One region of the Pseudoalteromonas sp. Of7M-16 genome, then DNA from elsewhere that is predicted to be linked to it. Evidence: predicted binding sites of a transcription regulator. Region 1 holds the regulator's gene; each other region holds the start of a gene.
The links. The regulator FliA, encoded in region 1, starts transcription of late flagellar genes. The targets are predictions, from matches to a motif close to CTAAAGNTNNNNNNNNNNNNGCCGATA.
Positions count from the first base shown of each region.

Region 1 (11,078 bases):
TTGTTTCAACCTCAACAAGCACAGAGACCTGAATTTAATCAAACTCAGCAAACTCAACCTATTAGCGCTCGTCAACGTCCTGTTAAAGAAGCAGATCCTATTTCTTCAGATTGGGGTTTTGACGATGATTTAGATTCAGAGCTGGATCCGCAACAAACAGTTAAAGCCGCTCCACAAGATGAAATGAGCTCGATGCGTGATGAGATGAATGCGATACGTCAATTACTTGAATATCAGCTTTCGGGTTTAATGAAACAAGAAATGGAACGGCGTGATCCGACCAGAGCTTGTTTAGTGGACCGCCTTCAAGGTATGGGTATTAGTTCTGATGTCGCAGAGCAAATGGCCTGTTTTATCCCTGATGACGTATCGAGAAAAGAAGCGTGGAATGCACTTTTAAATATGGTTGTAAATCAAATGCACACAACCAATAACGATATTCTTCGTCAAGGCGGTGTGTATGCCATGGTTGGACCAACTGGAGTTGGTAAGACAACTACTGTTGCAAAGCTAGCTGCATTAGGCGCTCAAAAGTATGGTGCAGATAAAGTTGCTTTAATTACCACAGATACATATCGAATTGGTGCTTACGAGCAATTGGCAACTTATGGTAGAATCATTGGCTGTCCGGTAAAGCAAGTTAAAGATGCTAATGAATTAGCAGAAGTTCTTTATCATTTACGAAATAAACGACTAGTATTAATAGATACTGCAGGCATGAGTCAAAGAGACTTGCGTTTAACTGAACAACTTAATACATTGATGCGTAGTTCAAGAGTTGATATTCGTAGCTATTTAGTATTAAGTGCAACATCGCAAATGCATGTTTTACAAGAAACTGTCAATCACTTTAAGAAAGTAAATTTAAGCGGTTGCATTTTTACAAAACTTGATGAATGTCTAAGTTTAGGTGAGATTATTAGTATTGCGATTCAAAATCGTTTGCCAATAGGGTATCTTACCAACGGACAGCGAGTGCCAGAAGACATTCGTGTAGCAAATGCTCAAAAATTAGTTAAAAAGGCTGAGCAATTGTATTTAAAAAGAACAAAAGCACAACATTCACGACGTGAAGCAGTGGCGTCCCAGACAGTAGGAATGTATGATTAATACAGTTTTAGATCAAGCAAGTGGCCTGCGTAAAATGAATCAAAAAAGTAACCACGGAGTAAAAGTAATAGCAGTAACTGGTGGTAAAGGAGGAGTCGGTAAGACCAATGTTTCATTGAATACTGCGATTGCGTTAGGACAACAAGGCCATAGAGTATTAGTTTTAGATGCTGACCTTGGATTAGCAAATTGTGACGTAATGCTAGGGTTACGTGTTGAACGCAACCTGTCTCATGTGCTATCCGGCGAATGTGAATTAGATGAGATTTTAGTTGAAGGGCCTGCTGGTATAAGAATTGTGCCTGCTACTTCAGGCTCTCAAAATATGGTTGAATTAAGCCCAGCAGAACATGCAGGTCTTATTCGAGCATTCAGTGAATTAAGCAACGATTTTGATGTTCTGATTGTTGATACGGCTGCTGGTATTTCAGATATGGTACTCAGTTTTTCAAGAGCAGCTCAAGATGTCATGGTTGTCGTTTGTGATGAGCCAACGTCAATCACAGATGCTTACGCACTGATAAAAGTATTAAGCCGAGAGCACGGAGTTTACAAATTTAAAATTGTCGCGAATATGGTGAGAAGCCTTCGCGAAGGCCAAGAACTTTTTGCAAAGCTCTCGAAAGTGACGGACAGGTTTTTAGATGTAGCGCTTGAACTCGTTGCAACAATACCTTTCGACGAAAATATGCGAAAGTCTTCGCGTCGTCAAAAAACGATCGTGGAACTCTACCCTAATTCCCCAGCAGCAGTTGCATTTAGGGGATTGGCAAGTAAAGCAGTGAAATGGCCTGTACCTCACCAGCCTTCAGGTCACTTAGAGTTTTTCATTGAGCAACTAGTTAACGGGTAATTATGGCTACACCGGTCAATCGAATGGCGGGATATCAAACAGCAGATCACCTGAATAAGGTGGTTGAGCGTCATACACCTTTAGTCAAAAAAGTTGCTTGTCATTTGCTCGCGAGGCTACCCGCGAGCGTTCAACTCGATGACCTAATTCAATCAGGCATGATCGGCTTAATTGAAGCGACAAAGAATTTTGATGCAAGTAAAGGGGCTAGTTTTGAAACCTTTGCTGGGATTCGAATTCGCGGTGCTATGTTAGATGAAATACGCCGCGGAGACTGGGCTCCACGCTCAGTTCATAAAAATAGCCGTATGGTGGCAGAGGCAATTTCTGAGCTGGAAACAGCCTTAGGCCGAGAGCCTAAAGATACTGAAATCGCTGAAAAACTTGATATTCCCTTAGATGAGTACCATCATATTTTACATGACGTAAATGCAAGTAAAATTATTGGCATTGAAGACTTGGGTGTCGATCAAGATGTAATTTCACCTGCAGGCAGTGATTTAGCGCTAGACAAACCATTCAATAACGTTAAGAATGAGCGCTTTAATGAATCGTTAGTAGAAGCAATTAAAACATTACCGGAGCGAGATGCGATGGTTCTGTCTTTGTACTATAACGATGAAATGAATTTAAAAGAGATTGGCCAGATCCTTGATGTGAGCGAGTCTCGAGTGAGTCAGATTCATGGTCAGGCAATGATTAAACTCAGAGCCAAGATAAATGACTGGATCAATTAGAGTACATTTTATTATTTATTTAGGTTCAAACCTCACCGGAGGAAGTTTTGGATAAGAACATGAAAATTCTCGTGGTTGATGATTTCTCTACAATGAGAAGAATAATCAAAAACCTGTTGAGAGACTTAGGCTTTACAAATGTTCAAGAGGCAGATGATGGCAGCACTGCGCTTCCAATGTTGCAAAATCAAGAATTTGACTTTGTTGTTACCGATTGGAATATGCCAGGTATGCAAGGTATCGACCTGCTAAGAGCGATAAGAGCCGATGACAGCCTTAAGCACATTCCTGTGCTGATGGTAACTGCAGAAGCTAAAAAAGAACAAATTGTTGCAGCAGCTCAAGCTGGTGTGAATGGTTATATCGTCAAGCCATTTACAGCTGGAACATTGAAAACTAAGTTAGAAAAAGTCTTTGAACGCTTAGGCTAGTTACGAGTAAGGATAGGCTTATGTCAGAATCCTCTGCGCCACAAATAACATTAGAGCAAGCAAAGCAACTTGTTGAGTTTCTTGAAAATGGTGAACAAGAAAAAGCTGATCAAATTTTAATTGAAGCGACTAATAAAGAACAATCTGAATTATTTGCTGAAGTCGGAAAATTGACACGCCAATTACACGAATCGTTGAAAAACTTCGAGTTAGATACGCGTTTATCAGACTTAACAACTGAAGCCTTACCAGATGCAAAACAACGTTTAAATTATGTCATGGAAATGACAGAAAACGCGGCTAACAAAACAATGGACGCGGTGGAAGCGAGTTTGCCGCTTGCTCAACAGTTGGCAGATGAGCTTTCTGAAATAAAGCCTACCTGGGATAGGTTAATGAGTCGTGATATACAATTAGGGGAGTTTAAATCCCTGTGTCACGACTTAAACGACTTTATGCAATCTTCACAAGGCCGTACCGACGAGCTACAAACCTTGATGACAAATGTATTGATGGCGCAAGATTATCAAGATTTGACCGGTCAAGTTATTCGCCGAGTCATTGAACTTGTCAGAGAGGTTGAAGACAGTTTAATTCACTTATTAACTGTATTTGGCACGTCAGAAGTGGGTCAACTTAGCACGGCTCAACAACCACAAGAAGTAGTTGAAACCACCACTGATGAACTATCTGGTCCAGAAGGACCTATCATTGACGCTGAAGAACGAGACGATGTTGTGTCTGGTCAGGATGAAGTTGATGATTTGTTATCTAGTTTGGGTTTCTAATAGGAGAGTATAATAATGAGCTTTGAAGTCGATGAAGATATCTTACAAGACTTTCTTGTTGAAGCTGGAGAAATACTCGAACTGTTATCTGAGCAACTCGTTGAATTAGAAAACAACCCAGATGACAAAGATTTACTAAATGCAATTTTTAGAGGTTTCCACACCGTCAAAGGTGGTGCAGGCTTTCTAGGCATGAATGAGCTGGTTGATGCTTGTCACGGTGCTGAGAATGTTTTCGATGTACTGAGACAAGGCCAACGTTCAGTCAACCCAGAATTAATGGATGTGATCTTGCAGTCACTGGATACAATAAACGATATGTTTGCTTGTATTCAAAACCGCGAGCAACCAGAACCTGCTGATCAAGCGTTACTTGATGTATTGCACAAGCTTAGCCAACCAGCATCTGCTGACGAAGAACCTGTCGCATTAACTCCAGAACCAGAGGCTGTTGTTGCCCCGCCGCCAGAAGCACCACCCGAACCTGAAGCTGACGTATTTTTTGACTTAGATGGCAGTAGTGAAGAAAGTAGCGAGCCCGCTAAGTCTGATAACATTGATGAAATAACAGAAGAAGAATTTGAAAGCCTGTTAGATGAGCTACATGGCTCAGGAAACGGTCCTTCGGTAGAAGAGCAAGCACCGGCTGCCCCGTCGCCTGCTGCACCGCCAGCAAATGCAAATGACGGTGATATTACTGACGATGAATTCGATAGTTTGTTAGATGAGTTACACGGTGTTGGTCAGTTTGGTTCTACACCCACTGAACCTGAGAAGCCAGCGGCTCCAGCTGCTTCAGCACCAACACCAGCGCCTGCGACAGAATCGACAGGTGCTGATGAGGAAATAAATGATGACGAATTTGAGGCCTTATTAGACGAGCTACATGGTAAAGGTCAGGCGCCTAAGAACAAGGAAGAGTCGTCAGAAAAATCGGAACCTGCACCGGCACCAAAAGCTGAACCTGCCCCTGTTCCAAAGCCTAAACCTCAGCCAGCTGCAAAAGTGGAAGCGCCAAAACCGGCTGCGAAGCCTGCGGCAAAATCGGCACCAGCGCCTGCTAAAGCAGAGCCAAAAGGTGGAGCAGCGAAAAAGCCAGCAGCGCAAGCTGAGACCACAGTCCGTGTTGATACAAAACGCTTAGACCAAATAATGAATATGGTCGGTGAGTTAGTATTGGTTCGAAATCGTTTAGTAAGTCTTGCCAATAACAGCAACAGCGAAGCTATGGGTAAAGCCATCTCAAACCTAGATGTGGTTACCGCAGACTTGCAAGGTGCTGTTATGAAAACGCGAATGCAGCCAATTAAGAAAGTATTTGGTCGCTTCCCTCGCGTTGTTAGGGATTTGGCGCGTAGCCTTAAAAAAGATATTAATCTGATCCTTGAAGGTGAAGATACTGATTTAGATAAAAACCTCGTAGAGGCGCTGGCGGATCCTTTGGTTCACTTGGTTAGAAACTCTGTTGACCACGGAATAGAAATGCCAGATGTTCGTGAAGCGGCTGGAAAAGTGCGTACAGGTACAGTGACCTTGTCAGCTTCACAAGAAGGTGATCATATCCTATTGACCATCAGAGATGATGGTGCCGGTATGGACCCTGAAAAACTGAAGAAAATAGCGATTAGTAAAGGCGTAATTGATTCTGATCAGGCAAGCAGGTTGTCGGATACAGAGGCATATAACCTGATCTTTGCACCAGGATTTTCGACTAAAGAACAAATATCTGACATCTCGGGCCGAGGTGTTGGAATGGATGTTGTAAAAACCAAAATTACTCAGCTTAATGGCCAAGTGAACATTCAGTCAGAGCTGGGAGTGGGCACCATATTAGAAATTAAAGTGCCACTCACACTTGCTATTTTACCTACATTAATGGTGATGGTTGGAGAGCAGACGTTTGCCTTGCCGTTGGCTGGGGTAAGCGAAATCTTCCACCTCGATTTAACTAAAACCAATGTAGTTGATGGGCAATTGACTATTATTGTGAGAGAAAAAGCGATACCACTCTTTTATCTTGAACATTGGTTAGTCAAAGGCACTGACATCAGTCAGAAGAAAGCTGAAGGCCACGTGGTGATAGTACAAATCGGTACTAAACAAGTTGGTTTTGTAGTTGATTCATTAATAGGTCAAGAGGAAGTGGTCATTAAACCACTCGATTCTTTACTACAAGGTACTCCAGGCATGGCAGGTGCGACCATCACATCGGATGGCGGGATTGCATTGATTTTGGATGTACCAAGTATGTTGAAGCATTACGCGGGCAAATAGCGTTTGACGCTTTTTGCTGTCACCGAATTAGTGGTGCCAAGGGCACCACTTTTCGGATCTGTAACATAAAAAAGAGCGATGCCAATGGCAGTAAAAGTATTAGTTGTTGATGACTCAAGTTTTTTTCGTCGTCGTGTAAGTGAAATACTGGAAAAAGATGCTGGTATTGAAGTCATTGATTTTGCAGTAAATGGTCAAGAGGCCGTTGAGAAAGCCAGTAAATTACGCCCTGACGTAATTACAATGGATGTTGAAATGCCTGTATTAGACGGTATCAGCGCCGTTAAAAAAATAATGCAAAGTAACCCGACGCCAATCTTAATGTTCTCGTCGTTAACAAGAGAAGGGGCAAGCGCCACTTTAGACGCACTAGACGCAGGTGCGGTTGACTTTTTGCCCAAAAAGTTTGAAGACATTGCACGAAATAGCGAAGATGCTACACGGGCGTTGCAGACCAAAGTTAAAGAAATTGGTAGGAAGCGAGTTAGTCGATTTACGAGGCCAATGACCTCGCCTAAACCCGCGACTCCAGCTAGTCCAGCAGCGAAACCGGCGCCATCAAGTTTACGTTCTACCTCAACAGTCTCGCAGCCGGATAGAAGCTTCCAAAGAGCAACACCAGAGACAACAACACAAAGAAGTTTCAAGGCATCTGGCAAATCATATAAGGTCGTCGCCATTGGTACATCGACAGGTGGTCCGGTAGCTCTGCAAACAATATTAACTCAATTGCCCGCTAACTTCCCTCATCCGATATTGCTTATTCAGCATATGCCAGCGGCGTTCACACCAGCTTTTGCTCAGCGATTGAATAGCTTGTGTAAAATTAAGGTGAAAGAAGCTGAGCAGGGTGACAAATTGATGCCGGGTGTCGCTTATCTTGCGCCAGGTGGCAAACAGATGATGGTTGAGTCGAGAGGCGGCAGCAAATCATTAAAAGTGTTTGAAGATGATAGCCCGAGAATTACATATAAACCTTGTGTTGATGTAACTTTTGCGAGTACGGCAAAAGCATACTCAGGTGATGTATTGGCGATTGTTTTGACTGGAATGGGCGCTGATGGCAGAGACGGTTCTCGTATGCTCAAGCAAGTAGGAGCAACCATTTGGGCACAAGATGAAAAAACGTGTGTTGTTTATGGTATGCCACAAGCAGTTACCGCTGCTGGTTTATCATCTGAAAGCTTAGCATTGCAAGATGTAGCTTTACGTATCAATAAAGAGCTGGGGATTGCTTAAGGCATATTGAATTGTTAAAACAGCTTTGCCATGAGTCACAAAGGAATAAAATAATAAAGTGAAAATTTGGACGGTAGCTAATCAAAAAGGTGGTGTGGGCAAAACAACCACAGCTGTGAGCTTAGGCGGTATTTTGGCCGCTGAAGGTAAGAGAGTATTATTGATTGATACGGATCCACATGCATCACTAACCTATTACTTTGGAATAGACTCTGAAGATTTAGAGGTGAGCGTATATGATATTTTTATACGCGGCTCTAATATGCAAAGCGAAGAGATCTTACAAGCGCTATGTCCTTCTACTGTTGAAAATCTAGATATTTTGCCAGCAACTATGGCCATTGCAACACTGGATAGAAGCATGGGAAACCGCTCTGGTATGGGGCTGATACTAAAAAAAGCGCTTGCGAAAATCAGCGAGTATTATGACTATGCGATTTTAGACTGTCCCCCAGTGCTTGGAGTACTGATGGTCAATGCATTGGCTGCAAGTGAGCGAATATTAATCCCAGTACAAACCGAGTTTTTAGCGCTTAAAGGTCTAGATAGAATGATGCGAACAATGACATTAATGCAAAGTTCGCATTCTAAGCAATATCAATATACTATAGTTCCTACAATGTATGATAAGCGTACAAAAGCGTCGCTAGAAGCCTACAAATCTTTGGTTGAGTCATATCGGGATAAAGTCTGGCCAGGTGTTATCCCAGTTGATACTAAATTCAGAGATGCTAGCTTGGCGCAAAAGGTTCCGGTACAATTCTGCCCAAAATCAAGGGGAGTATATGCGTATCGAGCTTTGCTTGAGCATATTGGTGAATTAGAAAGAGGTAAGAATGAGTAAGCACCTGTTTGCAAACGAACAAGTGATGAAACAATATCTTGGTGCCCTACTGCAAGAAGAGGAAGATCAGGATGTTGCACTTGCACCCGTTGCAAAGTTGCTTGAATCTATCCCAGATGCTCAAAAGCAAGAGCAGCTACTCAAACAAGCCGAGGCAATAGAAGAACCGAAAGCAAAAGTTGAGCTGAAAGTTCAGACTCAGGAGGTTCCTGTAGAGGAAGTTCTGCAAGAAACTCCGGTGAAGCCAACTCAAGAGCTTGAGATAACTGAAAATACAACTATTATCAAAGAACAAGCTCCCGCGCAAAGTGCTGCAAAGGAAGCTTTTATCGAGGGTGAATTTCAGGCTTTATTCTTTGAAGTGGCAGGGTTAACGTTAGCGGTTCCTTTACAGGCACTTGGTGGAATTCATCAGCTGACAGAGGTCAACCAGCTATTTGGTAAACCGAAGTGGTTTAAAGGTGTGATGTTAAACCGCGAAGAAAAGTTAAATGTTGTCGATACGGCGCGTTGGGTTATGCCTGAAAAGTATACCCCTGAGTTAGAATCTCAGCTTAACTATCAATATTTAATCATGCTAGGAGACAGCCCCTGGGGGTTGTTAGCGGAAAAGCTAGTGAATAATATCACGCTCTCAGCAGATGATGTTAAGTGGCGAACAGCATGTGGCAAGCGTCCATGGCTTGCTGGTGTTATCAAAGAAAAAATGTGTGCGCTTATTGACGTAGAGAATTTAAATAGGTTGCTAGAACAAGGCCTCGATAGCCGAGAGCAGTAACTAGCATCAATCTGGAGTTTAATCATGAGCCAAGAAAGAATACTTTCTGCAGATAAAAATGCCGATAGTAATGATGAAGTCCTGCAGTGGGTGACATACAAACTAGAGGAAGAAACGTACGGTATCAATGTAATGCAGGTGCAAGAAGTGCTTCGTTACACTGAAATAGCCCCTGTTCCAGGTGCACCAAGTTATGTGTTAGGTATTATCAATTTACGTGGTAATGTTGTAACCGTTATAGACACGCGTGCCCGTTTTGGACTGATGAGTGCTGAAGTAACTGACAACTCTCGTATTGTTATTATTGAGGCTGAAAAGCAAGTCATTGGCATTTTAGTAGACAGTGTTGCTGAGGTTGTTTATTTGCGCAGCTCAGAAATTGACAGCGCGCCAAATATTGGCACCGAAGAAAGTGCTAAGTTTATCCAAGGTGTTTCTAACCGCGAAGGTGAGCTACTGATTTTAGTCGATCTTAACAAACTACTCAGCGATGATGAGTGGGATGAGTTGAGTCATCTGTAAATTGTGGCGGCAGTAACATTAGATGATGTACTTATTGTACTTGTAATAGCGGCGAGCTTGATTAGCTTGCTGTGCTTGGGTTTGCTTTTTGTGTTTAGTAAGCGGATACATCAGACCCAGCAAAGTAATGCTAGATTGCTTAAACAAACACAAAATGATGCAGAACAAATTAGCATTTTAAGAAGCGAAATTGCTGAAGTTAGGGCAAGTGTACTAAGTATCGGAAAGCGTCTTGTCGCTTGTGAGAGTTTTGCCAAAGATTTGGCGCAGCAGCAAGCAGCGCAAAAATACGATGACCCAGACGCAAAAATATATTCTCGGGCTGTCAAAATGGTGGAGCTCGGTGCTGACCTTGAGGAGATCATGAGGGAATGTGAGCTGCCAAGGGCTGAAGCTGAACTACTTATGTCTTTACATAATAAGTCTTAAATTAAAAGGTGCCAAATGGCGCCTTTTTAGTTTTAAGGCTTTAACGAGCTTTGCTAAGTTTAACCTTTAAAAAATTCACTCACTATGTGTGGCTTATTCTAGCGATAGTGAGCCGTCTGCAACTTAAAATGGTTCCGCCGTATTTATCTGGCTGTTATTTTGTTCCAAGGAGGAACAGTGTTCAAAATATTGATAGGCTTAATTGTGTTGTGGACTGTTATAGGCTGCACTCAAACAGTAGATGGACTGCAACAACAATTAGAACAGCAGGTTGTCGACAATGCAGCAGCGCATGGTATACCGGCTCAAGCTGCTCTTGTAAATAAAAATGGTAAGGTGATTTTTAAGTTCGCTACGAATTCACCGAGTTCCAGCCTGCCCCAGGCTCTAGATGAGCATAGCGTCTTTCCTATTTTTTCTGTGAGTAAGCTGTTTGCTAATGTACTTGTTTATCAGCTATTAGAAAAAGGGCAATTAAGCTTAGAAGATAATATAGGTGACTATTTAAATTTACCGCAGCAATGGCAAAAAACTCCCTTACGTTCATTACTCAACCATACATCGGGCATACCTGAGTACTTTACAGTAACGGATGGTCAGGTGGTCGCGCCGAGCTCCATTGAAGAAGTAATGATAGCACTGCAGGGTTTTCAGCCAATATCAGAACCAAATGAGAAAATAACATATACACAAACCAATTATTTGCTGATTAAGTTACTGCTGGAGGCAGTTACTGCACAATCATACGAAACGCTAGTAGAGGAACGCATATTTAATCCATTACTAATGTCAAACACATATCTGCATGGACGTTCCAATACCAGTAATTCAGTTGCGTCATATCTTCCCGGCGGTGGACAAGACCTTGTGGCTAATCGATATGTTTTTCCTGCATACGCTAACTCTCACACTGGTGCATACTCCACGACACACGACTTAAATAGTTTTTTATCAGGATTAATGTCAGGCAAGCTGGTGAATGTTGCGCTCTTGCGAGAGCTTTGGCAGCAAAGTAAGCTCACCAATGGCGATATGAATTATTTTGCTTCTGGTTGGCACGTTGAAAAAATGGG
Region 1 covers NZ_JAKRFY010000018.1:52,077-63,154, reverse strand. Annotated here, with positions in the region: gene flhF (flagellar biosynthesis protein FlhF) at 1-1,110, shown strand, start outside; gene MHN81_RS17905 (MinD/ParA family protein) at 1,103-1,963, shown strand; gene MHN81_RS17900 (RNA polymerase sigma factor FliA) at 1,966-2,700, shown strand; gene cheY (chemotaxis response regulator CheY) at 2,748-3,131, shown strand; gene MHN81_RS17890 (protein phosphatase CheZ) at 3,152-3,919, shown strand; gene MHN81_RS17885 (chemotaxis protein CheA) at 3,935-6,193, shown strand; gene MHN81_RS17880 (chemotaxis response regulator protein-glutamate methylesterase) at 6,278-7,432, shown strand; gene MHN81_RS17875 (ParA family protein) at 7,491-8,276, shown strand; gene MHN81_RS17870 (chemotaxis protein CheW) at 8,269-9,054, shown strand; gene MHN81_RS17865 (chemotaxis protein CheW) at 9,079-9,576, shown strand; gene MHN81_RS17860 (DUF2802 domain-containing protein) at 9,580-10,005, shown strand; gene MHN81_RS17855 (serine hydrolase domain-containing protein) at 10,183-11,078, shown strand, end outside.

Region 2 (11,078 bases), on a different contig from region 1:
CTAGGGTATGCAGTAGTGACGTTTTTATTCGCAAATAAAATCGATTCCGCGATTTTATTTGCACTTGGTATTGTGGTAGGTGGTCTGGTAGCACTAACAATTAATAAAACAACTATTGCGCAGCCGGATAATGGCAACACAATTCCAACCAAAACGCTTTATGTAGGCAATTTGCCCTATAGAGCAAATGAACAAGCTGTCAGAGAACTTTTTGAGGAAAAAGGGCAAGTTTTCTCTGTTCGTCTATTAAAAGATAAAAATACTGGGAAAAGAAGAGGCTTTGGTTTTGTTGAAATGTCTGAAAACGATGCAAACAAAGCAATTAAAGAACTTAATGAAATGGAATTTCAACAGCGCACTTTAAAAGTCCGCGAAGCAAAGCAGAAGCAAGAAGAGTCTGAGCCTAATTCTCTAGCTTAATTAATTGCAGCTTTGAACATTGCGCGGCACCATTTGTGTGTGTCGCATACCAATGCGTCATGTCAATTTGAGATGACGCTAACTCTTCTACTCCAATAGCTGTTTGGCTACTTACTATTGATAACCTGCCTGTTTGCATTAATAGATATTCTACCCGCTTTGCTATTGCGTAACCTGAGTCCACCAATTCAACTTCATTATGCAAAAGCTCTTTCAGTGCTTCTTTAATGATTGGGAAATGAGTACAACCTAAAACTAGTCTATCGAGGCGAGGATCTACTTTTAAACGTTTCAGTTCCTCTTTCAATCGCTCATAGGGTAATTCTCTATGCCAGTAGTAAGACTCAGCAATATTTACCAATTCTGTCGAGTGGTGAATATCTACTTTACATCCTTGTGCAAAGTTTGAAATTAAATTTGCTGTGTATGCATTTTTAGAAGTCGCTGGCGTCGCAAGGAGACCAATGTGTTTATTGGTGCTACTAAGAGCAGCAGGCTTAATGGCAGGCACGACACCAACAATTGGGATTTCAGTGTGCTTTCTGGCAGTCTCTAAGGCGTAAGTGGAGGCTGTATTACACGCAATAACTATAATATCAACGTTCACGTCATTTTGGTGTATCCAAAACAACAGAGATACTAATCTATTTGTAATTGTTTCTTGTGACTGGAGTCCATAGGGCAAAAGCGCATTATCCATTACATAGCTGTAGCGTGCATCAGGAAGCCTTAGCTGAAGCTCTGATAATACACTTGTCCCACCAATTCCTGAATCAAAAACTAATATATGCGGCAAACTTCAATCCCCCAAAAACGAGGATTGAAGTTTGCCATGCAATACACATAAAATAAACTGCGCCGTGTAAGCTATCTAGCTATTTTGCGTCTCAGTTTTATTATTTAACGCTCCAAAATAGGATTGTGCATAATCTAAAAACTGATTGAGTCTTTGCTGCCCTTCATTCATCCAGGCCATAATATCTGGCAATTGTGCTTGTATTCCCAAAGACTCCGCATCCGCGTTAATTCCTTCAAGCCTCTTGTCAAGTGGTGCAAACGCCTGCTCCAACTCTTTCATTGGATTGCTTTGTTGATACTGTGCAATAGCAGCTGATGTTTTACTCTGCCTTAAATCCATAGTGAAGTTTGATATTTGTTCACTGTTAAGGCTTAATCCTTGAGCAAGCTCAAACGCTTCGTCATATTCACCCGCAAAAAACGAATCACTGACGTCACGAATATCTTCCATCATCGCATTAATGGCTTCTTGTTCTTTTTCATTAAGCTCACCATTGACACTTATAGAGAAGCTTACTTCTTGAGATTGACTTTCTCCATAGGCAAAACCGACATTGTTTCCATCTCGTTCGTAACTGGCTGCGCGTGATTGGCTGTAGGCATCACTAAATGAAATTACCACTTCATCACCTTCTGCGGTAGTAAACGCGTACTCAGCTTTATTAGATAAACTCGCAAATTGGGCCGCGCTTACAGACAATTGCTGAGGACTTGGATCAAACAATTCTTTTTCAAATTCATCCAAGCCATTAAAGATGCCCTCTTTAGACTTTTCAATTCCCTCGGTGATGTCATCATTCAATAAACCAGATTCGGTTAATTCATCGGTCGCTTCATCAATCCCCATTTGCACCCCTTTACGGGCTTGCTCAAGCATACCTTTTAATGTGTCATCATCTTTGCCATCAGCTTTTGCTTTATTAATTGCACCTTGTACAAAGCCAAGGACATTTTTGACAATCTCTTCGAAATCAAAGAGCGGTTTTTCTTGCTCTTCTTTTTTCTCAATACCAAGCGCTTGCGCCAACTTATCATCGAGCACTTTCGCTGCGACCTGAGACTTATTACCTTGATAAACATCGGAGTTTATTGAGATATTAGGAATGGTCGGTTTAGCTTTGGCAGCATTGTGCTGCATCGCTGGGTTTAACAGCTGATTCAACTGTCCGATCTTCATGATTGCTCTCCGCTATACCCTATCAGTTAATTATCGGCCATATACGCTAAAGCTAAAGCTATTTTGTACAATAAAAGTGCAATTTTAATGGTAAGCACTGGACAAATGTTCCTCGCCACCTAAAATAGCGCCTCCTTGCAATACATAAAGGTAATCTCAGCATGGCCGTGATCAATATTGATACTTCTTTGTATAGCCAACAGCTATCAGAAAAAAAACAGCGCATCAGCACGCAATTTGCACGCTTTAACGCACCTGAATTAGAGGTTTATGACTCTGAAAAAAATCACTACAGGCAACGCTGTGAATTTCGAGTATGGCACGATGGAGAAGACTTGTATCACATAATGTTTGATCAACAAAGCAAAGAGAAAATACGCGTTGATCAATTTGATCCAGGTGCACCATTGGTCAATGAGCTTATGCAAGTGATGATGAATAAATTACGTCACAATGAAATACTGAGACGCAAGCTATTTCAAATCGACTATCTGTCAACACTCAGTGGTGAGATATTAGTTAGTTTGCTTTATCACAAAAAGCTGGATGATGACTGGCAGCAAGCGATGACCACGCTTAGAGCTGAGCTACAAGAAACTTATAAAATTGATTTTATTGGCCGCGCGCGAAAGCAAAAAGTCGTTTTTGGTGATGACTTTGTGACTGAAAGGCTCAATGTAGATGGTAAAGAATATATTTATCAGCAGGTAGAAAACAGCTTTACACAGCCTAACGCCAAAGTGAATGAAAAAATGTTGTCATGGGCAAAATCTATCGCGGCCCCACTATCGAATGATTTGCTAGAGTTATATTGCGGTAATGGTAACTTTTCAATCGCCTTAGCTGAGCACTTCGACCGTGTTCTTGCGACTGAAATATCAAAATCATCAGTCCATTCTGCACAGTACAATATTGCAGCGAACCAAGTCGGTAATCTTGATATTATTCGCATGTCGAGTGAAGAGTTTACTGACGCAATGCAAGGCAAACGCACCTTTTCTCGACTCAATGGAATAGATTTACAATCTTACAACTGTCAGACAATTTTAGTTGACCCACCCCGTGCAGGCATGGATGAACTAACCTGTCGCTTAGTGAGTAACTACGACAACATTATCTACATTTCTTGCAACCCAGATACACTAGAGCGAGACCTCGAGATATTAACTGAGACGCATACTATCGCGCGAATAGCTATATTTGATCAGTTCCCTTATACGCATCATGTCGAATCAGGTGTATTTTTAACTCGTAAGTAAGCCACTTGGCCCTAGAACAAAAAAACCCCGCACATGCGGGGTTTTTGTATGCCAAACGTTTTGTTATTTACTCGCCAAGTAGTTTATTAGTTTAGCGATATCATCTGGACTCGTAATACCAGAGCTTCTACCTAATACCAACTTATATTTACCATTAACGATAAATGTAGGTACACTCGATAAAGCACCTTTATCTTGAAGTTGTTTTTGCTGTCTCGCCATTTTTGAGGCTTTAGTACGCACAGAAAAACTCTTGTACATCTTGTCAAATTTCGCGCCATCTACACCTTGAGCAACAAACACATCTTTAATGTCTGCAAGTTCATTAAACTTCCCACGCTTAGTATGAATGTGACTAAAAATTGCCGATACAATTTGTTTTTTCTGAGGTAATACCTCTGCAGTAGCCAATGCTGTAGCAATCATTTTTTGATGTTCAGGATCACGGACACCAACAAAGTCAACGTGGCTTTTTTTGAACTTAACACCAGAGTCTAACTTAGGCTTGAATTGATCTATTAGGCCTTCAAAGTTATTACATGCTGGGCAATAAAATGAAAAGTACTCCGTCACTTCTGGCTTTTTAGTGCCACGCTCAGCAATCACTTCATAGTGTTTACCTGCTTCAAAAGTCATTGCATTGGCCGCCAATGGCAGCATAAGTGCCAACAAGGCAGCTTTAATTGATTTCAACATCATATTCTCCGACAATTATTTTTCTAGTAAGTGTTTAACTAATTCGTTGAACTCGGCTTGGCTTCTTAATGAATGCGTGATAACGCGATATTTATCGTTAACAATAAAAGTAGGTACGCCTTTCAATGCGCCAGCTTCGCTAAATCTCTTTTGCTCACCTTGCATTGCTTTCTCTGCAGAGATAACAGGCATACTTGCCAATGCAGAGTCGAACTTCTCAGCTGATACGCCGTGCGCTTCTAATAATTTCTGAACATCTTTCATGCTTGCGAAACGACCATTTTGCTCATGTATGGTCTTAAAGATTTGCTCAACTACCTGAGAGTCAACACCAAACTGCTTAGCAATTATGTAGCCATAACTCAAAAATGACTGTGCTTCAGGCGGGATCCCGCCCATAAAATTTACGTGAATTTTTTCGAATGGCACAGTAATAGGCAAGCTCGCTTGTAAAGCGCGCGCTGGCCCCTCAAATTTATAACAATGTGGACAATAAAAAGAAAAGAACTCAATTACTCTAGGTGTTTTGCTCTTTTCTAAAGTCAGTGTTTCATAGTGCACACTTTCTTTGAATTCAGCAGCGAATGCAGCAAGTGGCATGCATAGCGCCAATAATGCCACTTTAATAGATTTTAACATGTACTTTCTCTCTTAAATTTTATGGATAAACTGTTAGTGCCGGCTCATCTAGCGCGGCTAATTGTTCTTTTAGTGCCAAGATCTGCTGTTCCCAATATTTGTCTGTCGCAAACCAAGAAAAGTTCCTTGGAAAGGCAGGATCTTGCCAACGTTTTGCCAACCACCCCATATAATGGATCATACGCATCGCTCTTAACGGTTCAATCAGCTGTAACTGAGCCATATCTAATTCGCTAAACTCTTCATAACCACCTAGCAAAGTGTCTAGTTGCAATACTTGATTTTGGCGATCGCCATTTAACATCATCCAGAGATCTTGAATAGCGGGTCCCTGACGGCAGTCATCTAAATCTACGATCATCAATTGTTCTTGAGACCACAGAATATTGCCAGCATGGCAGTCTCCATGCAATCTGATCGTATCATTAACTACAAATTTTTCTTCCGTTTTTTTAACAACTTGCTCTAGCACTGTCGAAAAAGCCAATTGCAGCGATTGCGGCAGACATTCACTGCTTAAAATGTCTTGGCTAGCCTGTGTCAAATAACTATCGGTATTTATACTTGGACGATGGGTGAAATCATATTGTTTTGCGACACTGTGCAACCGACCAATGTAACGGCCAAGTACTTCGAGCTGATCCAAACTATCCATTTCAAATTGTCGTCCCCCCACACTAGGAAATAAAGCAAATCGATAGCCTTGATGTTCAAACAAACTTTCACCATCTCGTGTGATAGGGCTAACAACCGGTACTTCTGAATCAGCCAATTCAAATGAAAACGCATGCTCTTCTTTTATTTGCTCATCAGACCAACGGTTTGGCCTATAAAACTTAGCGACATAACGCTTCGCATCGTCGCTGCGAAACTGGTAAACACGATTTTCGTAGCTGTTCAGAGGGAGTAGCCCCGACTCAGGATAAATACCAATACTCTCTATTGCATCCAGAATTAAATCTGGCGTGAGATTTTGATAACTAAAGTCACTCATTGCTGCTGTCCATTTATAAAGTAAAAAGTTCTGGTATTGGCAAATAAAGCCTGTGGGTCACAGCGCACTAGGATAAAGCGAAGTATGATAGGAAGCAAAATATATTATGGCTTCAGGGTCACACTAAGTATGGAACCCTAAAGCCAATGGTTCAACGGCCTTTAAAAAAGTTTGTTGGTTGAGATATTTGAGACTGAGAGAGTCCATCGCTTGACAGCACAAAATGAAACTCTGTTACCGGTTTATTTAAGTCGAAGGGGTCCATTACAACTGATACAGGCACATCTAAAGTAGAGCCAGCTGCAACCGTGACCGCTTGCTTACCTAGTAATTCGAAATGAGACAACCCTCTTACAGAGATCGAAAACGTTTGCGAAGTTTGTGCTTTGTTGATCAATTTAAGTGTGTAGGTGTTTTCAACCATGCCGTCAAAGTTAACCCTGTATAGCTGATTTCTATCCCGAATAATATCCAATTCAAAAGTTTTTCGCATCGCGATATTCATTGCAAGCGCACCTGTCAACACCAGTAAAATCAGTACATAGCCAATGAGTTTTGTGCGCACGGGCTTAGTCACTTTTTTTGCATGTTCCAAGTTACGCTCTGTGGTATATGAGATGAGACCTTTGGCATAATTCATCTTGTCCATTACACCATCACAGGCATCGATACAGGCGCCACAGTTAATACACTCATACTGCAGGCCATTTCGTATATCTATGCCGGTGGGACAGACCTGAACACAGAGCTTGCAGTCTATACAGTCACCTAGACCAAGCTCTTTCGGATCTTGTTTCCGGCCTCTCGGTCCGCGCCCTTCACCACGCTTATTGTCATAACTGACCGTAAAGGTGTCTTTATCAAACATCGCCGATTGAAAACGCGAATAAGGGCAAATATGTAAACACATGATCTCCCTCATCCACCCCGCATTACCATATGTACAAACTGCAAATACGACCACACTCAAAGTGGCATAGCCACTTGCAGAAAGCATCATTAAGTCCGGTAACAAGGTTCTGATCGGCGTAAAATAGCCAACAAACGTGATGGCCGTATATAGTGAAAAAGCCCCCCAGAAAAAATGTTTAGCACCTTTCCTAAGAAACTTATCGAAATCCATTGGCCGTTGATCTAATTTTTTACGCTGGTTTGCTGAACCCTCACATTTTTCTTCAAACCAGATAAAAATAAAAGTCCAAACCGTTTGCGGGCAAGTATAACCACACCACACACGACCATAAAAAGTCGTTACTAAAAATAGGGCAAATGCAGCAATCATCAAAATGAATGCCAAAATAGTTAAATCTTGTGGCCATAGTGTCAAACCAAAAATATTGAACTTCTGTTCCAATAGGTCAAACAACACCGCTTGCTGTCCATTAAAATTGATCCAAGGAAGAAGCATAAAGGCCAACATCCCTAAAAAGCCGATTCTCTGACGCAATAGTTGATGCATCCCCTTAACAGCTCGGACGTATATTCGATTGCGAGGGTTAAATCGATCAGGTTGAAGGTTTTCTGGCGTGTGGACCTCAACGGGAATATTTTTAATTTTGATCTTATTGTCCATACAAGCTCCTTAAGCGCCTTGGACAGGTTACTTGCTACAGTGACCTTACTTTTACTAAGGATATTATATGCAACAGCTCGCTTTTCGCGTAGCCATAAATCGCACGACGGTGACAAAAACTACGAATAATTCCTGAGTAATTCGCTTGCTTTTGATTCTTGCATTTTATTACACTGTGACTTTGATTGAGTCGAATAGATCAAATTAGCGAGCTTTATGAAAAAATATCTGTTACTTGTACTGATTGTATTAGCACTATTCACCATTGATCACCCTTTGATCAAAGAGCCCAGAGATAAATTGCTAAAGCAAGGTGTAGACACCCTTGGAGAGACCAGTGAAACACAATATAGTCTTGCGGCTAAGCAAGCTAGGCAACATATTGCCAACGAGATTGAATTAACTGAATCTGAAAAAGAATATTTGCTGACAGCACTCGCTACAAACGAAAAAGTAAAAGTCTTTCACGTACGTTATTGTCAAGAGCACGAGCTGAACTTGTACTTTTACGGCCCTAAATTAAAAACAATTTGTGACGCAGCAGCAAAGGCTATAAACAAAGCGGAATTCTAATGATAGACATAGCACAATTTAATAAACTAAGAGCACGCTCTTTTAATGAACAGCGCGCCTTGCTCAAAAAATTATCGAAAGGGCAAACTGTATTGTGCCAGACATGTGGTAACGCGATAAGTTTAAATATTGCGGTTAAAGAGGGTGAAAAAGCTGTCGCACAATGCGCCAAAGGTTGCACACATATCGAACTAGATGTAGCTTAAGCATACCAGCTTAAGCTACAACACTTTATTTTACTCATCGTATAAGCCGCTATTCACAGCAACTTGTTCTATTAGCTCAGCGTAAGCGGGCGCAATTTCAGCCGCGAGTTGATATTGTTGCTCCACAAATGCATTGATGTCAGCTTCTATCGATTGACAGTAAGCTTCTATTTGGTCATGTCCTAGACTAAAAAAGCCTAACAGCTCAGTACTGGTTACCAACGCCTGCTGTAACTCCTCTGAGAGCTGCTCACATTGACTCAACTTATTCAAATACCCTTGGCAGCCATGCAAAAAACCTACGCTCCATTGTTGTTTATCCTGCCACGAGGATGACAACGTGAATGGCAGCGAAAAGCCCTGCGTAAATACCTGCTCACTAATTTGATGGTGCAGAGCTAATAATGCAAATACCACTTCTTCGGAAATATGTTCATCCGCAGCGGTTACTTCACTCAACCACATTTCAGGTTCCACACCGTCAGGACTACAAACGATGGCAAACAAAAAACCCTCGAGTGCACGTAAGTTAAGTGCTTCTGGACGCTGCTCCAAATATTGAGTGAGCAACGTTTCGTGTGCAGGCAAGTAATTAAAATCCATCATCGGTTACATACTCACCGGATATCGGCCTTCAGCATCCGGACGACCTAAATACTTAACCGCTTCGTGAACTTCTTTAGGCAGTGATGCATCTGGTTTTACGTTTCCTGCAACTTTAAATTGCATATTCTCAGCAAGCGTTGCATCTGCGCGTAGGCCTAGCAGGTTTTCTGGCTCAACAACAATCGCTATATCGCCCGATTTACAGCTTAATAAACCGCTTAAATCTCCAATGCTAAACCAACCTGACATACCTTTAACTTGAATCTCAGGGCTACTGATATCGCCTTTTAGATTTTCGCAATAAGGCTGGCCACTATTAAATTCTTCAAGCTTTAATATGATGCGACCTTTGGCGTCAACGGGTAAAGGCAGATTAACTTGATGCATTGCCTGCTCGACGCTAAACCTTAGAGTTGTTTGACTCAACTCTAAATCATTGCCAAAAAGTGACACTCCAAATGTACTGCGACCAGATATTTCAGACGCTTGGCGCGGGTTGCCAAAGTTTAATTTCCCCTGAAGCTGGCCCGATAATAAGCCCCAGCCGTTGAGCTGCCACTTCACATCGTTAAACTGTAAATTCTGATATCTAACACCGCTGATTTGCCCCTGCCAAAGGGTACCTGTCACCGCTCCTAAACGCACATTATTTGGGATATGTGATTGCACTAATTGTAAGGCTACGGGTGCCGGAATACTTATGACCGTAAAAACAATAAACGCGAATAAGAAAGCCAATACTACACTAACTGCATTTTTCATATTTAATTCTCTAACACCAAACGACTAACACGTACATAGCCTTGTTGTGGCTCCTCACCTAAATCAAGATTGGCTACCTTTACACCGTGTTGGTTCGTAAGTACATCCAGCCAGCTGACCAATTTGTTAAACTCAACATTGTCGATATTAATTCTTAGCGTATTGTCTCTCGGCTGCATTTTGCTTATCTGAATACCATGTCTGCCTCGAGTGCGGTTCACTAGCTGAGTTAAATTCTGATTACTTGATGTGGCACGGTTCGCACCACTGGCTTTTAGTTGTGCAACACTTTTTGAAACCCATGCATGAAAGTTTTGCTGCTTTTGCAAATCGGCTTGTGCTTTTTCGACTCCTGCATTAAGTGGCTTTATCACGCCCATCACCAATACAAAAATAACAAACACCACACCCGCTACAATGAGTAACTTTTGCTCCTGCTCTTTAAGCGATTGCCAATAATTAATCACTTGCTGCTTCATGCTGCACCTCTAATTCTTATTTCACCAATGACATAATCGCCGTCATTGTTCAGAGCACCTTGTTGTACTTCAATGCCTCTTTGCTCGAGAATAGATTTCACTTGGCTGAATATCTGAAACCCTTTGGCTTTTGCTCGGATCCTAAGCTCATTGCGTTTACGATCGTAACGGAAAGTCTCTGGACTAAAATCATCTACTTGCGAATAAATCGATACAAAGTGATTAGTCAACTCTAAAAAGCCGCCTTGCTCGCCACCACTGAGCGCATCGAGCTCATCTTGAATTTGCTTACGCAACAGGTGAGGCCTAACCACTTTATTTGGAAACGCTTGCTTGTACACGCTCATGGCTTGGGTTTTGTACATGTCAGCTTCGCTTTGCAGCATAAACAATTGTGCAGATTTAACTGACACAAATGCCAACAAAGCAACACTTGCCGCAATCAAACCAGATCTCCAATCACGCCACCATTGAGGCTGCTTTTTCTTCGCTGCAAATGGACCTTGGCGCAAGTTTATTGGCAGCGCATTTAAGCCCTGTGCACAAATTGCCAAAGGCAAGTCATATTCAGCTTCTTTGGCGTATAGACTCTTGGTCGTCGCTAAACTATCAGCGGGGCTATAATGCACAACCTCCGACTCGGGCGAGAGCATTAAATAGTCATTCACCCAATCAAGTTCTACCGCACCGATATGCCAATGGGCACCTTTAAACAACCACTGATGCTGTAATTGAATGGCGCTTAATGTTCCCTCTTCTGGTGTGGGTAACAATAGCGCATCTGGGACTATCACAGTTGGTTCTATATCAAAATCACCAAATACAGACATCCAGCTTTGCAACCACTCTAAATCACACAATGCGATATTGATATAGTGCTGCTCTTCAACTGTGGT
Region 2 covers NZ_JAKRFY010000012.1:149,120-160,197, reverse strand. Annotated here, with positions in the region: gene MHN81_RS14255 (RNA-binding protein) at 1-420, shown strand, start outside; gene murI (glutamate racemase) at 404-1,216, opposite strand; gene MHN81_RS14245 (DUF5610 domain-containing protein) at 1,292-2,395, opposite strand; gene trmA (tRNA (uridine(54)-C5)-methyltransferase TrmA) at 2,557-3,654, shown strand; gene MHN81_RS14235 (thiol:disulfide interchange protein DsbA/DsbL) at 3,718-4,350, opposite strand; gene MHN81_RS14230 (thiol:disulfide interchange protein DsbA/DsbL) at 4,366-4,989, opposite strand; gene MHN81_RS14225 (serine/threonine protein kinase) at 5,009-5,983, opposite strand; gene ccoG (cytochrome c oxidase accessory protein CcoG) at 6,135-7,556, opposite strand; gene MHN81_RS14215 (hypothetical protein) at 7,773-8,129, shown strand; gene MHN81_RS14210 (hypothetical protein) at 8,129-8,335, shown strand; gene MHN81_RS14205 (UPF0149 family protein) at 8,366-8,941, opposite strand; gene MHN81_RS14200 (type II secretion system protein N) at 8,945-9,703, opposite strand; gene MHN81_RS14195 (type II secretion system protein M) at 9,706-10,182, opposite strand; gene gspL (type II secretion system protein GspL) at 10,179-11,078, opposite strand, start outside.
Region 2: the regulator FliA is predicted to act here: its motif matches at 2,427-2,453, upstream of MHN81_RS14245 (DUF5610 domain-containing protein).

Region 3 (11,078 bases), on a different contig from region 1:
GCTGATCAGCAGCAAAATTGTGCACAGCACTGTCAGCCAGAACCAAAAAAATACTTTAATTGCTAAAAACTTTTTCATGTTAAGCCGTTAAAAAAATATACCCAGAACCACGCAAGGTCTTAATAAATGTATGATTGCTGTGTTGAGCCAGTTTTTTACGTACATTACTGACGTGCATGTCGACAGAGCGATCGTATGCAACCAGTGGGCGGCCGAGCACACTTTGACATAGAGTTTGTTTGCTGACTACCTCTCCCGCCGCTTTCATCAATTGGTACAATACTTCGTACTCGGTTCCAGTAAGCGAAATGGGATGGCCGTTTAAACACACTGTTCTTGAAGCCATATCTAATACTAGGCCATGGACCTCTAGTTGGAGATGTGAATTGTTTTGTGTGAGATGCGCGACGCGGCGAGTGATGGCTTTGATCCTAGCGAGTAACTCTCTGTGATTGAAGGGCTTAGGTATATAGTCATCGGCACCTAGTTCAAGGCCAAAGATACGGTCAAAATCATCGCCTTTTGCGGTCAGCATTATCACTGGCGTCATCTTTTGTGCTCTCAGCGCTTTGAGCACCTCGAAGCCATCTTTTTTTGGCATCATGACGTCCAACAATATTACCGCATATTCATTCGTCAACGCACTTTGTAGACCCTGTTCCCCATCATATTTGCACTCAACAGTGAATTGCTCTCCCTCTAAATATTCACAAAGTAGCTCACATAGTGATTGGTCATCATCGATGATCAGGACAGAAGTACTCATAAATCTCATTAACCTATTGTTGGAGTATTCATTTTACTTAACTATAAAAGGCTTCGAATTGAATTTACACTTCTTTACCCATCGTGACGGTAATTTGTCAGGTTTAATATTGTTTGCACATTTTTAAGGAAAATAACTGGGGTGAGAAGTCTTGTTAATTACTTTTGACAAAACTTTACGTAGGCTTGACGTTGCTTTTCTTTTGGCTTGCTAAAGTAAACCCTGTCGTTAAACAGGACGCTTTCAATTAAAAGGAGTAAGAGCGACTTATCGCTTACCAGCAATCAACCGGAGATACTTTGATGAATAAATTAGCCAGCCTATTACTAGCCAGTTGTATGAGTGTGGGTATGATCCCACTGAGTGCTTTAGCAGGTGACGCAAACAGTCATGAGCTTAAAGCAAAACATCACCATATGAAGCCGTTTGCACATTTAGAAAAGCGACTATTGTCGGAAAAAGCCATACGTCACCTTGCATTGACCCAAGAGCAGCAAACAAAATTAAAGACAGTTTTTACTACTTATAAAGCGCAGCTAGAAGATTTAAAAGAGTCTTACCCAGAGAAACCGCGGCAAGCATTCAAGTCAATCATCGAAGCTGAAACTTTTGATAAAGCACAAGCTCAATTGTTGCTAGAAACACACTCACCAAAAAAACAGGCATTTATGCTGACTATGCTGGAAGCGAAGCATGCTATCCATCATATTCTCACAGAGGAGCAGCGCGACAAAATTGCGAAAAGAAAACGTAAATTCCTCGCCAGAATGCATCACAAAAACGATCAGTAAAGCCTATTTTTGGCCGAACACAGCTGTTCGGCCAAACTACTTATTTGAGAAACAATAACAGTTGGTTTCCAGCTGCGATGGTATTGTTTTCACCTTCGAAGATATTGCTAGTATTTTTGCTAATTACGGCTCCGTCCAACCACTCGTAAACTTCTTTGTTGAAGGTAACCAACATTTCAATCGGAAAGTCATAGTCTGTTGGAAGTACCATTAATACATTGGCAACTTCATCTATGATCAACGCGCCATCGTTAAATTCAACGCAAAAGTACAGGTTGTTAGCGACTTCCTTAAACCCGTTGGCAATGTGCTCTAGGCGTTCTTTGCTTTTTCCTTGGGATTGCAATAATCCAAGCTCAACATCCACTTCTTGAATAGATTCGACCAGTGAAGAAACGTCTTCATCATCGATGGGGTTTTCGCGCCAAAAATCGTCCGCACTGAGTAAGCCTTTGTCTACCTTGTGTCCCAAAGCCCCCATTTCATCTGGGGAAAAGTCGAAAAAGGCATCTTCAAATAAGTCTGCATTTTCGTCAGTTCTCAGCCCACCAGCATAAATTTTTTGGTTGTCTTTCAATGATTCTAAGACGTCTTTGCTCTGCGCCTCTTTGTCTTTTTTAGTGGTTGAAAGGTAAAAATCTTTAAAGCTCTCATTACTTTTCTTAACTTGCTTCGCTAGGCGGTGGAAGTTGCTTAAATCCTTTTGCATTGAGATGTAGTGAGTGACGTCACCCTGTTCATTTTTAATTTCAGAAATATTCCACTCCACAGGATACATGCTGCCATCTTTGCGGTAATTAATAGAGGCGCCATAAAAAAAGCCTTTTTCTTGCAATGCGGGAGTGAGTTTATCTATTACCCGTCGATTACTTTTTGGTCCTTGTAGTATTCGAGGGGATGTTCCGACCAGCTCGGCCAACTCGTATCCGGTATGGCGACAAAATACAGGGTTTGCATAAATGATCCGATAACCTGCACTTGGATCTGCGTCAGTGATCACTATCGCGTGATGAGAGTGCATTAGGATTTGTTTTAACAACTCCAGTGGAGAGCACTCGTTAAGCATTTGACTAAAAAACAGCATTTCTTCCATGTCTTTCGATTGGTGTGGCATGAGCAGGCCTTTATATGGCTGTATAATTGGATCTAAGTATTGTCTGGAACAGTCAAAAAGCCAAAAAATAGCAGGTAAAAACGCACAGAGTTGCCCAGCTTCGACAGAAGAAGGGCATCAGAACGAGAGACTTGATATGTGCCAAAACCTTGAGTGTCAGCGGTATTAAAGAGAGTCGAATAACGGGTTATCAAGGTTTTGTCTGCTTTTACTAGATATTATTGACCTTGTTTGGATTGATATTGAATTTCTGGGAAGCTTTCTAAGTGCTGGATAAGCTCGGTGTGCGTACCTGTATTATTTAGGTATAAATCGATAAATTTCAAACTGGTTGAATTTACGATGTCAGTGACTAGGTAAGGGTCAATACTTCCCAGATATGCTTGGTTTCTATCTTGCGGAAAAACATAAGGGTAGTCAGAAAAGTCCCAGTGCAGCGCGCCGTCAATTTGCATCATATAGGTGTCTGCGATTTGTTGCTTAAATACGACACTGTGATCTGCACTTAGCGGTAGTTCCGAATGCATCATTAAATATGGCTTTGTAGAGGGTACGGTAGGCGATAAATTAAAATGAAGCCCGTCAAAATTGATGGCTGCTTTACATTGATATACTTGCTCGCAAAAGGCGGCAACTGTTGGGCCACCAAATGAGAGTCCAACTGCTGCTAAACGGGAAAGATCAAGTTTACCTTTAAAGGTCTGTAGGTGCTCACCCAGATAATGCATCCCCCAATACTGTCCATACTGTAGGCGAGTCATTTGATCGAGTGCAAAGTGCATATCAGCAACCCAAGTACTGAGTGCTTTTCGATCGCCCTCGGTCCAGCTCATCAATTGATATACGCGCGCAACTTGTTCATCACTGAGTTCAATTCCGGCCAAAGAGTCTAACTCAGCAACCAGCTCATTAAAGTTAACATCTGCTAGTTCACTAATATAGAAGTCATTCGCACGTGCATCAGGGTCATATGTGGCACTGCGATTGTGGCTTTGGGTGACAAATTGGGCGTGATGAGGGTGACCTACGCTGACCACAATGAAGCCCTTTTGAGCTAGCTCTATCATTAATATTTCTTTGTCTTCCACAGTAGATTGATATCCGTGCGAGTACATTACAATAGGAAAGGGGCTTGAGCGGTTGGCAAGAGGTGCATTTTTATATAATTCAAACGGCAATGTTTTTAGATACTGGTGTAACTGTCGGTCAAAATTGGAGGGCCTAGCAGTTGAATAAGGGAATTGATCGGTGTGATAGTGTAGGTAGCTAGTATTTTTTGAATCAGGGGTCGTTGTTGGATACCAAATCTTGATCAGTATATCGCGATAGTCTGCATTATTTGGTGTTAACTTTTCCGTTCGGCTGTAATCAGTTGCGGTAAAATAAGTTACACCGACTGAGTAGTTTACTGCAACTGCATTACCGCTGAAGAGGGTAATATACAGCAAATAAAATATGCTTGAAATTGAGTGCTTGAACATAGCAACTTTCCTTATCATGTTGTATCGAAATTTATATTGATAAAAATATGAATTTAAATGCAAGCGTGATTTTGAGGTTGCTTTTTGAGCCGATGATAAGGTTTTATTTTTCAGTTATTTGATAAACATGAAACTTTATCAATATAAATAGTGTATAAGCTATAACCATTCTGGATGGGGGACTAGAGCAAATGAAAAGACGGTTAAAACAATTGATGGCCTCGACGCTAAAATAAGGATACTACCCTAGTCCTGAAATAGGTTCTAAAGCATCTATCACAGAACCTATTACCAGAATTATAAATAGCAGCATAAGCAGTTAAGAACTTTGGTGGCTTCTTATTTTCGTAATTAACTCGCTGAGGTCAATAGAGCAAAATGCACAAATGGCAAAAAATTGATTTAACTTTGGCTGCCCTACATCTCTTTCCCAATTTTCGTAGGTTTTACGACAAACACCAAGATGTTTTGCCATGATTGCTGTTGTTACCCCTTTTTTCTTACGCAGTGCTCTTAGGTCATCGCCTGTGATATATCTTGCAAAAAAATCCACCATTTCCTCTTCCTTTTAACACCTATTCCGTTACTCAGTTACAATATTTAAAAGACAACCATGTATGACAAGTGTGATTGGCTCTAATCGGTACTCACTTGGTAACAATCTAAAAGTTGTTCTCTAGCTGTTTAACCAATTTAGCGCACAGAGCTATCCAGCATGCTCAAATATCATCGGCGCAATTACGAAACTAAACCATGGCTTACAAAGTACTAACTTCGTATATGAGCTGTAATTTTCACAAATTTTTATCACATTAAATTAATACTGTCTATTGTTCATGCAACAATATGAAATGTTTCATAGAGGGCTGATTTTCCCCTAAGAAGCTGTTTAATGAGTAGTAAAATTCACAGTCTCATTTAACTGATTTCATACTTGCGGCATGTTCGTTGCTTTTAATATGCTCGTTTTATGTTTTGATACTTATGTATCACCATGATTATATTTGTTTTTTAATGATTATATTAATTTTTCACCAGTTTTTTCACTGCCATAGCTTTTTAGGTGGTGAGGTAATCATTGAACAAGGGGAAAACTCTAAAATACACAACAAAGTTATAAAGCTGGATGTGTATTGTTGTTAATTAGGCATTAATAGAGGTTGGTATGTTTTATTGTGTGATTATTTCAGCGCTGTGATACTACGAAAGAATACTGTTGCTAGTGAGTGGTTAGGGGTTAAGGTGTAAAAGTAGGGTGACAGCTTCAGCAGTCACCCGACATCTAATTAACTGGCAATCCAGCTAGTTGCAGTTGCTAGGATCCCCTCACTGTCGAGGCCCATTTCGCTGTGCATTTGGTCTTGTGTACCGTGTTTGATGAATTCATCAGGGATACCCAAGTGTTTAACCGGACGCGCTATATTTTGCTGTGCCAAAAACTCACTGACTGCGCTACCTGCACCGCCCGCGATGGCATTGTCTTCAAGGGTGATAAAGTGCGTGTGAGTTTGCGCAAGGGTGGCTATCAAAGATTCATCCAGTGGCTTAACAAAGCGCATATCAATCAGCGTTGCATCCAGTTTTTGCGCAACACTGCGGGCGTTGTCCAGTAATGTACCAAAGTTTAAGATAGCCAGTTTCTGGCCCTCTCGAACCGTATTCGCTTTGCCTATTGGTAATTGGGCCATCTCAGAGCTGGGCTCAACGTCACCAGCTGAACCTCTTGGATAGCGCACAGCAGCGGGTTTATCGAGTAAATGTCCAGTGTAGAGCATTTGTCGACATTCATTGAGGTCACTCGGTGCCATGATCACTAAATTAGGAATACAACGCATAAAGCTTAAGTCGTAAGCACCTTGGTGTGTTTCTCCATCAGCACCAACGATGCCAGCTCTATCTATTGCAAATAGCACGGGCAGATCCTGAATTGCCACGTCATGAATAACTTGGTCGTAAGCACGTTGCAGGAAGCTTGAGTAGATAGCTACTACTGGATTGAGCCCTTCGCATGCAAAACCAGCTCCTAATGTGACTGCATGTTGCTCTGCGATAGCAACATCAAAGTACTGACTTGGGTGCTCTTTAGAAAAGCGTACCATACCAGAGCCTTCACGCATTGCTGGGGTGATGGCCATTAACTTAGGGTCTTGCTCTGCCATATCACATAGCCAATCACCAAACACCTTTGAGAATGTTGGGGCGCTTGGCTTACTTTTTGGTAGTTTGTGAATACTAGGATCAAACTTTGGTACACCGTGATAGCCGATCGGATCTGCTTCAGCCGGTTGGTAACCTTTACCTTTTTGAGTTTTGACGTGCAGCAGTTGCGGACCTTTTAGGTTGCGCATATTTCTCAGCGTATCTACCAACATATCGACATCGTGGCCATCGATGGGACCGATGTAGTTAAAGCCAAGCTCTTCGAAGAAGGTGCCTGGGATCACCATGCCTTTTAAGTGCTCTTCCATTTTACTGGCAAGCTCTTTAACCGGTGGGACGCCTGACAGCAGTTTTTTACCGCCTTCACGGATATTAGTGTAAAAACTGCCGGATAAAATACGAGCGAAGTGGTTGTTCAATGCACCAACGTTCTCTGAAATAGACATTTCGTTGTCATTCAAGATAACCAGCATATCTGATTTAACATCACCAGCGTGGTTCATCGCTTCAAAAGCCATACCTGCGGTCATTGCGCCATCGCCAATCACTGCTACGGTTTTGCGGTTTTTCCCTTCTTTTTCAGCCGCGATAGCCATAGCAAGTGCTGCCGAAATCGATGTACTAGAATGGCCAACACTGAAAGTGTCAAATTCGCTTTCTTCGCGGTACGGGAAAGGGTGCAAGCCATCTTTTTGGCGAATGGTATGCATCTGTTCTTTACGGCCAGTTAAGATTTTATGTGGATAGGCTTGATGGCCTACATCCCAAACGAGTCTATCAACTGGGGTATTATATACGTAGTGGAGTGCGACGGTGAGTTCAACGGTACCTAAACCTGACGCTAAGTGGCCACTGCTCTGCGACACAGAGTCTAATAAATAGCCTCTCAGCTCTGCACTAAAGTCATTCAGCTTGTGCTGAGGTAACTGCCTTAGCTGTTGAGGCTGATCAACTAATGCCAATAATGGATACTTGCTACTATCAAGAGTCATATTATTTGTAATATCCTTAGCAAACCTTGCCCAATTATATACAAAGCTTGCCGATAGTTTTATAAATTTAAAAGGAACTTGTCATCAAATAGTCATTTAGGTCGGTGCGAATATCAATGATCTCGAGCGATTATGTATCTTGCTAGTTCTGCAAGTAGGCGCGTATCTGCATCAATGTTATCCAGTGCAGCTAGCGCCTGAGTGATAAGCGCCTGCGCTTTCGCTTTTGCCCCTTCCATGCCCAGTAATGCCGGGTAAGTCGACTTATTATGTTCTAAGTCGGACCCTTGTGGTTTACCGAGCGTGTGTGTATCGCCTTCAATATCGAGAATATCGTCTTGAACCTGAAACGCTAGTCCAATAGCTAATCCAAAGTCCTTTAACTGACTACGTGTTAATTCTGTTGTGTTCGGTGCACAAAGTGCCCCTAATTCAATGGCGCAATTAAGCAGTGCGCCGGTTTTTAATCTGTGTATGTGTTCGAGTGCTTCAATACTGATCTGCGCATTTGTTGCCGCAATATCTAGTGCTTGCCCACCCACCATACCTTGCAACCCAGAGGCTTGTGCCAATACTTTAATCATAGCGAGCTGCTGCTGAGCTGGCACATCAAACTGGTGTGATGCAAGTAATTCAAAGGCCAGTGTTTGTAATGAATCTCCGGCTAGTATTGCCTGAGCCTCATCATATGCAATGTGGCAGGTCGGTTTTCCACGTCTAAGGTCGTCATCATCCATTGCTGGTAAATCATCATGGACGAGAGAATAACTGTGGATACACTCGACCGCTGCTGCGGCAATATGCAAATCTTCAATGTTAGCACCGAGCATTTCGCCAGTGGCGTAAACTAAAAATGGTCGCAGTCGTTTTCCACCGTTACTAATCGAATAGAGCGCAGCTGCCTTTGCCGTTGCATCGGTATCCAAGTCTTGTTCAAAATAAGCGTTTATTGTTTTTTCGACATCTTGTTTGGCGATGCTTAATCTTTGATGTAATTCCACGCAGTTAATCTACCTGATCGGAAAACTCGCTCGGCGCGCTAGCTTCGTCATTGGCGAGTAAAATATTGACTTTCTGTTCTGCTTGTTGAAGTTTATGGTTAGAGGCTTGAGTGAGTTTAATTCCTCGTTCAAACTGTTTTAGGGATTGCTCCAACGTTAGCTCTCCGTGTTCCATTTCTTGTACGATCGACTCGAGCTCGTTGACAGCTTCTTCAAAGCTCATGTTTTCCGGTTTTTTGACTGCCATATTTTTATTCACTCTCAAGCAAAACTTTAGGAAGCCAATTTTATGGGTTATAAAGATTGAGGTCAAAGTATCTGATAGACTTTTTTATTGGCTATCATTGCGAAATTGATCTGATAGTTTGGGTTAATTCTCGCAATTTAAAGGCTTTTTAATATAATTGAATTAAGTTATTGCAAAACCTGCCGATAACTCAACGTATAAGAATAACTGCGTGATATCTCACGAATAAATGCCTTTGGAGGGTGTGTGGATTTAGCAACCGTTATAGGTATCCTAGGTGCTATAGGTCTTATTGTCATGTCTATGGTACTCAGTAGTGATGGGCAACTTGCCATGTTTTACAATACCCCGTCAGTCGTTATTGTATTTGGTGGCTCTATCTTTATTGTGTTGTCTAACTTTACATTGGCGCAGTTCTTAGGCATTGGTAAAGTGGCTGGTAAGGCGTTTATGTTTAAAATAGAAACGCCAGAGGAATTAATTGAAAAAGCTGTAGAGCTTGCAGACTCTGCACGCAAGGGCGGATTTCTCGCACTAGAAGAAGCTGAAATTCCCAACCCATTTATGAGAAAGGGCGTCGATATGCTAGTCGATGGACACGATGCCGATGTGGTTCGAGCAACTTTGCAAAAAGACATCGCACTGACCGCAAATCGACATGAACTAGGTGCAGGGCTATTTAAATCACTTGCAGATATCGCACCCGCCATGGGAATGATCGGTACGCTGATTGGCTTAGTGGCAATGCTGTCTAATATGGATGACCCCAAAGCAATTGGACCTGCGATGGCTGTTGCACTATTAACGACACTCTACGGTGCATTTTTAGCCAACGTTGTAGCTATTCCAATTCAAGTTAAGCTAGAACTCAGAAAAGACGAAGAAGAGCGAAATCAGCGGCTGATCTTGGATGCAATCTTGGGGATCCAAGATGGTCAAAATCCAAAAGTAATTGAAGGCATTTTGAAAAACTACCTGCCAGAGTCTAAACGTGGTGATGGTGGTGAGGAGTAAATAATGTCAGACGAGAACGAATGTAAATGCCCGCCCCCAGGGTTGCCTGCATGGATGGGGACGTTCGCAGATCTTATGTCTCTGCTAATGTGTTTCTTCGTTCTGCTACTGGCGTTTTCTGAGATGGACGTTCTGAAATTTAAGCAGATTGCAGGTTCAATGAAGTTTGCTTTTGGTGTTCAGAACAAAATTGAGGTTAAAGATATTCCCAAAGGTACAAGTGTCATCGCAATGGAGTTTACACCGGGTAAACCTGAGCCGACTCCCATTGAAACCATTCAGCAACAAACGGTAGAAATGACCCAGCAAATGCTCGAGTTCCAAGCAGGTGAAGAGAGCTCGGCTGGTGGACGCCAAGAGCAGCGGGGTAATAAGCGAGGCGGTGAATCAGCCAGTACGGCACAAGAACAATCGATGACGCAAGCCGTTGCTGCTGCGGATCAGGAACAGGTTAACGAGCTAGTCAAAAAAATCTCCCAGCAGTTAGAAAAGCAAATTATGGATGGGGCGATAGAATTAGAGTCACTAGGCCAACAAATTATCATTAGGATCCAAGAAAACGGTTCATTCCCGTCGGGCAGTGCTTTTTTACAACCTAAATTTAAACCGGTAATACATGATATTGCAGAGTTGCTCAAAGATGTACCGGGGGAGATAACCGTATCTGGACACACCGACGACTTCCAAGTTTCCAATGAGTTATATTTCAATAATTGGGACCTATCAGCAACCCGAGCGGTCGCCGTGGCGAGTGAAATGCAAACAGTCAGTGGTTTTGACAAAAATAGAATGGTTGTGGTTGGCCATGCGGATACTCGTCCTTTAGTACCAAATGCCAACGATGTGGACAGAAAGCGCAATCGCCGGGTAGAGATATCAATTTTACAAGGTAAAGCGAAAGAGTCTGATCCTATTGAGGTTAGAAGGGAAAGTAACTAGAAAAGATTGCGTCTAAGCGCAATTTGGGCTACCGTACTATAGCTTTTTTTTAAAAATGTTTAAGGGAGTTTTTATGTCTAAATTATATAAATTTGCCGATATGCCTGGTGGTAATGGAACTGGTAGCGATGGTGGTAACGGTGAAGAAAAATAACTTTTTCGCCTGATTAAGTGAGCTAACGTGTTCAAAAGCGATCTAGTTTCTTATTTGAACAGTGATGAGTTTCACAATACATTTATCACTGTTCTTGATGACTCTCTAACACTGCTTGCCTTTGTTGCATGCTGTATCTTTATTGTTATCAAGGATAAAGCGGCATTCCGCTATTCTTTTCTCTGTCTTGTTTTTTATGTCGCTGGAAACTTTACATACGGCCCCATATTGTCGTTTGATAGCGGCATTGTTTATCGGTATATTTTTTGGGCGTTGAACGACATTGTATTTATCGCCATCGTTGCTTATTGGGCTTTAAAAGACAAGATGTATATGTGGCAAAGTATCATGGTGCAATTAGTCGTTTTACCTGCACCGGTGTTACAGCTTTTCCGCCTTGTCGATAGACATCTAATGGA
Region 3 covers NZ_JAKRFY010000003.1:36,267-47,344, reverse strand. Annotated here, with positions in the region: gene MHN81_RS03935 (ATP-binding protein) at 1-78, opposite strand, end outside; gene MHN81_RS03930 (response regulator) at 80-766, opposite strand; gene MHN81_RS03925 (Spy/CpxP family protein refolding chaperone) at 1,069-1,557, shown strand; gene MHN81_RS03920 (PAS domain S-box protein) at 1,598-2,671, opposite strand; gene MHN81_RS03915 (hypothetical protein) at 2,890-4,152, opposite strand; gene MHN81_RS03910 (helix-turn-helix transcriptional regulator) at 4,472-4,708, opposite strand; gene dxs (1-deoxy-D-xylulose-5-phosphate synthase) at 5,439-7,304, opposite strand; gene ispA ((2E,6E)-farnesyl diphosphate synthase) at 7,418-8,305, opposite strand; gene MHN81_RS03895 (exodeoxyribonuclease VII small subunit) at 8,310-8,552, opposite strand; gene pomA (flagellar motor protein PomA) at 8,799-9,566, shown strand; gene MHN81_RS03885 (flagellar motor protein MotB) at 9,570-10,505, shown strand; gene MHN81_RS03880 (hypothetical protein) at 10,687-11,078, shown strand, end outside.
Region 3: the regulator FliA is predicted to act here: its motif matches at 8,714-8,740, upstream of pomA (flagellar motor protein PomA).